One region of the Enterobacter sp. MG-EB028 genome, then DNA from elsewhere that is predicted to be linked to it. Evidence: predicted binding sites of a transcription regulator. Region 1 holds the regulator's gene; the other holds the start of a gene.
What was found. The regulator sigma-54, encoded in region 1, starts transcription at its own class of promoters, with help from an activator protein. The targets are predictions, from matches to a motif close to GTTGGCACANNTTTCGCTNT.
Positions count from the first base shown of each region.

Region 2: a site for sigma-54 is predicted at 3,872-3,891, ahead of ACR42C_RS06385 (amino acid ABC transporter substrate-binding protein). Genes of this name have one in related genera too.

Region 1 is NZ_CP195079.1:4,263,329-4,268,095, reverse strand. It holds gene hpf (ribosome hibernation promoting factor) at 1-251, opposite strand, end outside; gene rpoN (RNA polymerase factor sigma-54) at 274-1,707, opposite strand; gene lptB (LPS export ABC transporter ATP-binding protein) at 1,755-2,480, opposite strand; gene lptA (lipopolysaccharide ABC transporter substrate-binding protein LptA) at 2,487-3,041, opposite strand; gene lptC (LPS export ABC transporter periplasmic protein LptC) at 3,010-3,585, opposite strand; gene kdsC (3-deoxy-manno-octulosonate-8-phosphatase KdsC) at 3,582-4,148, opposite strand; gene kdsD (arabinose-5-phosphate isomerase KdsD) at 4,163-4,767, opposite strand, start outside.
Region 2 is NZ_CP195079.1:1,355,292-1,360,058, forward strand. It holds gene rihA (pyrimidine-specific ribonucleoside hydrolase RihA) at 1-278, opposite strand, end outside; gene ACR42C_RS06370 (amino acid ABC transporter ATP-binding protein) at 399-1,124, opposite strand; gene gltK (glutamate/aspartate ABC transporter permease GltK) at 1,124-1,798, opposite strand; gene ACR42C_RS06380 (amino acid ABC transporter permease) at 1,798-2,538, opposite strand; gene ACR42C_RS06385 (amino acid ABC transporter substrate-binding protein) at 2,694-3,599, opposite strand; gene lnt (apolipoprotein N-acyltransferase) at 4,009-4,767, opposite strand, start outside.

The sequences.
Region 1 (4,767 bases):
TGTCGCGCAAGCTTGTCAATCAAGCCGTCGATAGCCGCGTACATGTCCTGCCCTTCCGCACTGGCATGGAGCTCACCCCCGTTTACATGCAGGGTCGCATCCGAGATATGAGTCACTTTCTCCACTTTTAACACAACGTAGACCTGGTTGATCCTTTCGAAATACTGTTCAAGTTTCGCGAACTTAGCGTTCACGAAGTCACGTAAGGCCTCAGTAATCTCGACGTTGTGTCCTGTGATATTGAGCTGCATAGTGTCTTCCTTATCGGTTGTGTCAGACCAGCTGTTTACGCTGGTTAGACGGCGGAATGGATAAAGACTCTCGATACTTCGCAACAGTACGACGTGCCACCATAATACCCTGATCGGACAGCATGGTGGTCAACTTACTGTCACTTAGTGGCTTCGCGGGGTTCTCCGCGGCGATCAACTTCTTCACCAGTGCGCGAATCGCCGTTGACGACGCTTCGCCGCCGCCCTCGGTGTTCACATGGCTGGAGAAGAAATACTTAAGCTCAAAAATACCGCGCGGACTGTGCAGATACTTCTGCGTGGTGACGCGGGAAATGGTGGATTCATGCATCTCGACGGCCTGGGCGATATCCGCCAGTACCATCGGTTTCATATACTCTTCGCCCTGCTCAAAGAATGCCTGCTGCTGTTCGACGATGCAGCGGCTCACGCGCAGCAGGGTATCATTCCGGCTCTCCAGGCTCTTGATCAACCATCGCGCTTCCTGAAGATTGCTGCGAATATATTGATTGTCGGAGTCGTTGCGCGCGCTGGTGCACATAGAGGCGTACTGCTGGTTGATTTGCAGGCGAGGGATGCTGTCAGAGTTCAGTTCAACGACCCAGCGGTCATTGTGTTTTCTGACCAGCACGTCCGGGATAACGTACTCGGGTTCGCTGGTCTGGATCGACTGACCGGGACGCGGATCGAGAGACTGGATCAGATTTACCGCCTCTTTCAGCACCTCTTCCTTCAGGCGCGTCACGCGCATCAGGGTGCGGAAATCGTGGTTAGCCAGAAGATCCAGATGATCGCTGATGATTAAGCGCGCCTCGTCGAGCCACGGCGTCTCTTTGCTGAACTGAGAAAGCTGGATCAGCAGACAGTCGCGCAGGTCCTTCGCGGCCACCCCGACCGGATCGAAGCGCTGGATGCGTTTCAGTACCGCTTCAATCTCCTCAATCTCAATCTCTTCATCGCCCATGCTTTCCAGAATGTCGTCCAGCGTGACGGTCAAATAACCGGTGTCATCAACGGCGTCGACAATCGACGTGGCAATGGCGCGGTCGGTATCGGAGAAGGGGGTAAGCTCTACCTGCCACATCAGGTAATCCTGCAGCGACTGGGTGGTTTCGCCCTGGTAGACCGGTAGCTCGTCGTCCTGGTAGTCTGCACGCGTGCCGGAAGGGGTGCCGGCGGTATAGATTTCATCCCAGCTGGCATCCAGCGGAAGCTCGTCCGGCATCTCTTTTTGTTCGAGTGCATCCGCGGTGTCGAGCGCTTCTGTATCCTGTGACTGCTGGGTGTCTACCTCGTCATGAAGATCGGCTTGCTCCAGCAGGGGATTGCTGTCCAGCGCCTGCTGGAGCTCCTGCTGAAGTTCTAACGTGGACAGCTGCAACAGGCGAATTGCTTGCTGTAGCTGCGGCGTCATCGCCAGCTGTTGGCTGAGCCTTAATTGCAAACCTTGCTTCATGTTCAGAGCATTTTTCTCCGGTTCGGCGTTACGTTACCTCTACCCTATCAGAGTCTGAAGTCTTCCCCAAGATAGACGCGCTTAACATGATCGTCTTCGAGGATCTGCTGCGGCGTACCGTGGGCGATCAGATTGCCCTGGCTCACGATATATGCGCGTTCACATACCGCCAGCGTTTCACGAACGTTGTGGTCGGTGATCAGCACGCCAAGCCCGCTGTCACGCAGATGCTCGATAATGCGTTTAATGTCGATAACGGAGATTGGGTCAACGCCCGCAAATGGTTCATCCAGAAGGATAAACTTCGGATTGGCGGCCAGCGCGCGCGCAATCTCAACACGACGGCGTTCCCCCCCGGACAATGCCTGGCCCAGGCTGTCGCGCAGGTGCTCGATGTGAAACTCTTCCATCAGCTCGTTGGCGCGATCCTGACGCTGTTCGTTGGTCAGGTCGTCGCGAATTTGCAAGACCGCCATCAGGTTATCAAAGACGCTCAGACGACGGAAAATAGAGGCTTCCTGCGGCAGATAGCCGATGCCACGGCGCGCGCGCGCGTGCAGCGGCAGCAGGCTGATGTCTTCATCGTCAATAATAATGTTGCCGGCATCGCGCGGCACAATACCAACCACCATGTAGAAGGTGGTGGTTTTACCCGCACCGTTCGGGCCAAGCAGGCCCACAATTTCGCCGGAGTTGACGGTCAGACTGACATCTTCTACGACACGGCGGCCTTTGTAAGCCTTCGCGAGATTTTTTGCAGTTAATGTTGCCATAGCGAATTAGTTACTCTTCTTCTGTGCCGGGGCCTGGCCCTTGCCTTTGTCCTGCAGCTGCGACGGAACCAGCACGGTGGTTACGCGTTTGCCTTTCTCGCTGGAGGCCTGCATTTTTTGCTCTTTAACCAGATAGGTAATCTGGTCACCGGTAATATTGCTGTCCAGCTGTTCCAGATAGGCGTTTCCGGTCAGGATGACCAGATCCTTCGCCAGCTCATAGTGCATATGCGAGGCGTGGCCCTTCACCGGCTTGCCGTTGTCCTGCATCTGGTAGAAGGTGGCCGGGTTGCCGTAGCCATCAATGATCTCTTTGCCCTGCTCGCCGCCCGGACGGGTAACGACCACCTTATCGGCATTAATTTTGATGGTGCCCTGCGTCATGACGACGTTACCCGTGAAGGTAACGACGTTACCCTGCATATCGAGAGACTGGGTGTCGGACTCGATATGGATCGGCTGGTCGGTATCGCCCGTTACAGCAAGCGCGGGGAGACTGGCCGCCAGCATCGCGCTGGCGATAATTACTTTAAGGCTGAGTTTGTTTGTTTTGAATTTCATAGGAGGTTCTAACCTTTTCAATCAGCTCGGCGTTCTTGCTGCGTAAGTTCCCGCGCATTCTTAAACCGCTGGAATTAAATGTTGTGCCATACAGTGTGACCAGATCCTGCGACGTCACGTCCTGGGTTACCAGGTTGATCTGGGCATTATCCGTCGTAATTTTTCGCAGTTGCGAGTCAGCGGTCAGGGCGTTGACTTCAACGTGGCCATACAGATAAAGCATACGATCATTTGTCAGTTTGGCCCGATCTGACTTAATTGACCATGTCGGCACTTTGTCTTTATCGAATGTGGTCATGACAGGTTGGGTAAACCACGAAACGCCGTCATCGGAAAAGTATTCAACATGCTGGGCAATCAGGCGATAGTTCAGCGCACCTTCCGGGCTATAGACCACGGTGTCGCTGTGATCGCTTTTATAGGTTGGATCGTTATTGTTGACCACTTCCGTTTGCGTATCGTCGCGATCGGCAAGGTTCACGCCAATCAATACCAGTGCGACAAGCGTAAGCAGAATGATAACCCAACGTCTGGTTTTACTCATATCGATTGCCCTTTGGCCTCATCAAGCTTGCCCTGCGCCAGCAGAAGCAGATCGCAGACTTCACGGACGGCACCCCGGCCACCGTTGATGCAGGTAACGTAGTCAGCGCGCGGGATCAGTAGCGGGTGAGCATCAGCAACCGCGATGCTGAGACCGACTTTAGCCATCACCGGCCAGTCAATCAGATCGTCCCCGACGTAGGCCACGTTCTCCGGTGCGATAGCCAGTTTACCCAGTAAATCGTTGAACGCTGCCATCTTATCGGATTGACCCTGGTAAAGATGGGTAATCCCTAAGGTTTCACAGCGGTCTTCTACCAGTTTAGCTTTTCGTCCGGTGATGATAGCAACCTCGATACCCGAAGTGAGCGCACAGCGGATACCGTAGCCGTCGCGAACGTTAAACGCTTTCAGCTCTTCACCATTATTGCCCATGTAAATCAGGCCATCGGAAAGTACGCCATCCACATCCAGAATGAGCAGACGAATGTTTTCCGCCTTTGCCATCATCTGGGTACTGACCGGACCATAACAGGTTGCAAGGGATGCACCCGCATTACTCATTGTCTTATCCTTTATTACACTACGCCAGCGCGCAGCAGATCATGCATATGTACCACACCCAGCAACTGGTCGCCATCGGCAACCATAACGGAGGTGATATGGCGGGACTGCATCAGGTTCAGCACATCCACGGCCAGCGTTCCCGGACGCACGCGGATGCCACCGGGCGTCATCACGTCGGCAATGCCAAGCGTGCGGACATCTACACCCATGTCGAACACGCGACGCAGGTCGCCATCGGTGAAGATCCCCTGAATTTTCATCAGATCGTCGCACACGACCGTCATACCCAGATTCTTGCGGGTGATTTCCAACAGCGCATCACGCAGGGAGGCTTCTTTACTGACGTGAGGGATCTCATCCCCGGTGTGCATAATATCGTTTACCCGCAGCAGCAGCTTGCGCCCCAGCGCGCCGCCCGGGTGGGAAAGCGCGAAATCTTCCGGCGTAAAACCGCGGGCTTCGAGCAGCGCCACGGCAAGGGCATCGCCCATGACCAGCGCAGCAGTTGTGCTGGACGTCGGCGCCAGGCCCAGCGGACAGGCCTCTTTCGGTACTTTAACGCACAGGTGAATATCGGCCGCACGCGCCATGCTACTTTCCGGACGGCTGGTCATGC
Region 2 (4,767 bases), 2.0 Mb from region 1:
GGCAGTACCGGACCGTCCAGGCCGCTTTCCCCATGAACGTTGTCGGCAATGATCAGCTCGCGCATCAGCGGCTTCACGGCCCCGCCGGCGACAGGAATATCGGTGCGTTTGAGCAGCGTCAGCATGCGCAGCACGTTGCGCAGGGTTTTATCAGGCGTTTGGTTTCCAGCGGACGAGGTGACCGCTTTTACATCGAGTTCAGGGGAGGCAAGTGCAAGGACGAGCGCGATCGCGTCATCATGACCCGGATCGCAATCGAGAATAATTGGCTGTGCCATAGCGTTCTCCATACGTAGCGTTATTTTGTGACAAGGTTAACGCTGCAATGTGACGCCGACGAGAGGAACTGAGTGAAAGCGTGAAGCAGTGCGCAATCCGCAGATTGCGCACCGAGAAGATTAGTGCAGGATTTTCGCGAGGAAATCTTTGGCGCGTTCGGATTTCGGGTTGGCGAAGAACTCTTCTTTCGGTGAGTCTTCGACAATTTTCCCTTCGTCCATAAAGATCACGCGGTTGGCCACTTTACGGGCGAAGCCCATTTCGTGCGTCACCACCATCATGGTCATCCCTTCGTGCGCAAGCTCGACCATCACGTCCAGCACTTCGTTGATCATTTCAGGATCGAGCGCCGACGTGGGCTCATCGAACAGCATGGCCACCGGATCCATACACAGCGCGCGCGCGATCGCCACACGCTGCTGCTGGCCGCCGGAAAGCTGCGCCGGGAACTTATCGGCATGCGCAGAAAGCCCCACACGCTCCAGGAGCTTCAGCCCTTTCTCTCGCGACGCTTTTTTATCACGCTTAAGCACTTTTACCTGCGCCAGCGTCAGGTTCTCAATAATGGAGAGGTGAGGGAACAGCTCAAAATGCTGGAACACCATGCCAACGTGAGAGCGAAGCTGGGCGAGGTTGGTTTTCTTATCGTTCACTTTGGTGCCGTTCACAACAATTTCGCCCTGCTGCACAGGCTCCAGACCATTAACCGTTTTGATCAGCGTGGACTTACCGGAACCGGACGGCCCGCACACCACCACCACGTCGCCTTTTTTGACTTCGGTGGAGCAGTCGGTCAGCACCTGAAAGTGCCCATACCATTTAGAAACATTTTTCAGGGAAATCATTATACCGTCCTTTTCTTCAGCCAGCTGACCAACAGCGACGCGCTTAAACTAATCACAAAATAGACCGCACCCGCGAAGAGCACCATCTCGACCTGCGTACCATCACGTTCACCGATGGTCGACGCGGTACGGAAAAAGTCCGCCAGGCTCAGAACATAAACCAGAGAGGTATCCTGGAACAGCACGATACCCTGGGTCAGCAGGAGCGGAACCATGGCGCGAAACGCCTGCGGCAGAATGATGAGCTGCATGGACTGCCAGTGCGTCATTCCCAGTGCCAGCGCGGCGCTGGACTGCCCGCGGGAGATACTCTGGATACCCGCGCGGATAATCTCTGAATAATAAGCGGCCTCAAACATTGAGAACGCCACCATAGCGGAGATCAGGCGGATATCAGTTTTCGGCGACAGCCCCAGCACGTTCTGTAAGAAGCCGGGGACGATCAGATAAAACCACAGCAGCACCATCACCAGCGGAATAGAGCGGAACACGTTAACGTAGGCGGTCGCAAACCAGGCGAGCGGCTTAAAGCTCGACAGTCGCATGACGGCCAGCAGGGTGCCCCAGACGATACCCACGATGATGGCGATCGCGGTGATCTTTAAGGTAATTACCAGACCATCGAGCAGGTAGGGCATGGATGGAACAATAGAACTCCAGTCAAATTCGTACATTATTTGCCCCCCAGATTGCCCGGCAGGCGTACTTTGCGTTCAACCAGGTTCATCACCAGCATGATGAAAGCGTTAATCAGAACATAGGCGAGCGTGATCGCGGTGAAGGATTCCCACGCGTGAGCGGAGTAATCCAGCAGCTTGCCCGCCTGTGCAGCCATATCCACCAGGCCGATGGTTGAGGCGATGGCCGAGTTTTTCACCAGGTTCATCATCTCAGAGGTCATCGGTGGAACGATAACGCGGTAGGCGTTAGGCAGCAGCACATAGCGGTAGGTTTGTGGCAGGGTCAGGCCCATGGCCAGGCCCGCATTTTTTTGTCCGCGCGGCAATGACTGAATGGCGGCACGCACCTGCTCGCAAACGCGCGCAGCGGTAAACAGCCCCAGACACATCATGGAGGAGACAAAGAACTGCACATTCGGATCCAGTTCCGACTTGAACCACATGCCAATATTTTCCGGCAGCAGTTCCGGGATGACCAGATACCAGGTGAAGAACTGCACGATGAGCGGAACGTTACGGAACAGTTCCACATACAGTGTGCCAATGGTTGAAAGGAAACGGTTAGGGACGGTGCGCAGAATACCGAACAGCGAACCGACAAGAAACGCGATGATCCACGCCGTTATCGATAATGCCACGGTAACCTGAAAGCCGCTCCACAGCCAGCCAAGATAGGTGGTGTTGCCGAACGGGGCTTGTTGCAGGAATATGCCCCAGTTCCAGTCTATTGACATAATAAACTCCAGAAAAAAGAGGGTAGCAGCGCTACCCTCGAAGATTGGTGAGAAGCTCATTTTTCGCGCTGAGTGGGGAACGACCACTCAACGTATAGTCTGTCCATGCTTCCCGACAATCGAGAGGGCAGGAGATCCCGCCCCTGTTGTTCTAATTAGTTAAGAGCCTTGTCATTTGGAGATTTGAACAGCGCTTTCATGTCGTCAGAGAGTTCAAAATTCATGTTCAGGTTTTTTGGTGGAATCGGGTTCTTGAACCACTTGTCGAACCATTTTTCCGCTTCGCCGGAGGTCTGAACCTGAGCGATGGTGTCATCGATCAGCTTTTTGAACTGCGGATCGTCTTTACGCAGCATACAGCCGTAGGCTTCTTTGGACTGCGCGGTACCGACGATATCCCAGTTGTCTGGTTTCTTCGCCTTCGCACGTTCGCCCGCCAGCAGGGCGTCATCCATCATAAACGCGACGGCACGGCCGCTTTCCAGGGTACGGAAAGAGTCGCCATGGTCTTTCGCGCTGATGATGCGCATGTCCATTTTCTTCTCGTCGTTCAGCTTGTGCAGCAGGACTTCAGAAGTGGTACCGGAGGTCACAACGACCGCTTTGCCTTTCAGGTCAGCAAAATCTTTGATCGCTCCGCCTTTTTTGGTCAGCAGACGGGTACCCACGACAAAGATGGTGTCAGAGAAGGCCGCCTGCTTCTGGCGTTCGAGGTTGTTGGTGGTAGAGCCACACTCGAAGTCAAAGGTGCCGTTTTGCAGCAGTGGAATACGGTTCTGTGAAGTGATTGGGATCAGCTTCACCTGCAGATCAGGTTTGTTCAGCTTTTTCTTCACAGCTTCAACGATGGCGTTGGAGTAATCCTGTGAATAGCCCACGACTTTTTGCGTGTTGTCGTAGTAAGAGAACGGGACGGAAGATTCACGGTGGCCGACCACGATGACGCCGTTTTTGGCAATCTTGTCGAGAGTGCTGCCTGCTGCCGGAGCGTCTTCAGCGTGAACCACGCCTGCGGACATTCCCATAACCAGCATTGCTGTGGCCAGTTTACGTAATTGCATACCCAACTCCTTTCTTATCAGCGCCAGTGACGCATTGATACCCATTGTGATGTTGTTATATCTCGCGCGATGCGAGTGCAGTGTTATGCAAGCTTGTTAACATTTAGTCTGGCTTAATGTAAAGATTTTGCTGCGTTATTGTTTATTTTTGCGAAGCGCGCCGCACCATTCAGAGGCAATAATCTCCCGTTGCACCGTTTCGGTGCTACCGATGATCTACGCTGGTGCGACAAGGTTACACGTTAAGCCAAACTGCGTTTGCGTGAATAAATAAAGCAATAGGCGTGCCAGATTTGAATTCCACCCTCACCCTGGAAGGGAGAGGGGAAAAGGCGGAGCTGGATAGTGAAAATGTGCAGAGAACAGTTCCCTCTCCCCTATGGGGAGAGGGCCAGGGTGAGGGGTGAGATTACTTACGACGCTGACGCAGGCTCATCAGCACGGCGCCAAAGCCGAACAGCGCGGTCAAAATCCACAGCGGCCAGTTGCCGGTGCGGGCGTACGGCGTAAGTCCCGTGGTTGGCGTGACGTTAGTGGTCAGCACCTCACGGGTAAACTGCGGGATCATGGCCTGGATTTCACCCTGCGGACCAATCACGGCGGTGATGCCGTTGTTGGTGCTGCGCAGCAGCGGACGCGCCAGCTCCAGGGAACGCATGCGCGCCATCTGGAAGTGCTGCCACGGGCCGATAGATTTACCAAACCAGGCATCGTTGGAGATGGTCAGCAGATAGTCGGTATCCGGACGGAAGTTATCCCGCACCTGCTCGCCGAGGATGATTTCGTAGCAGATGGCCGCCGTAAGAGCCAGACCGTGCGCATGCAGCTGGGGCTGAACGTACGGGCCGCGGCTGAAGGAGGACATCGGCAGGTCAAAGAACGGTGCCAGCGGGCGCAAAATCGACTCCAGCGGGACAAATTCACCAAACGGCACCAGGTGGTTCTTGTTGTACCGGTCAGTAGAGTGATAGCTGTACTCGCTATCTTTCCCAAGCGTAATGATAGTGTTGTAGGTGTCGTAGCGGTTCTGCTGATTCAGCCGCGCATCGACAATGCCGGTAATCAGCGTGCTGCCGCGCGCTACCAGCAGGTCGTTCATCATGTTCAGGAACGGCTGCTGGTTGATTTCCAGATCGGGAATGGCAGACTCTGGCCAGATAATCAGCTG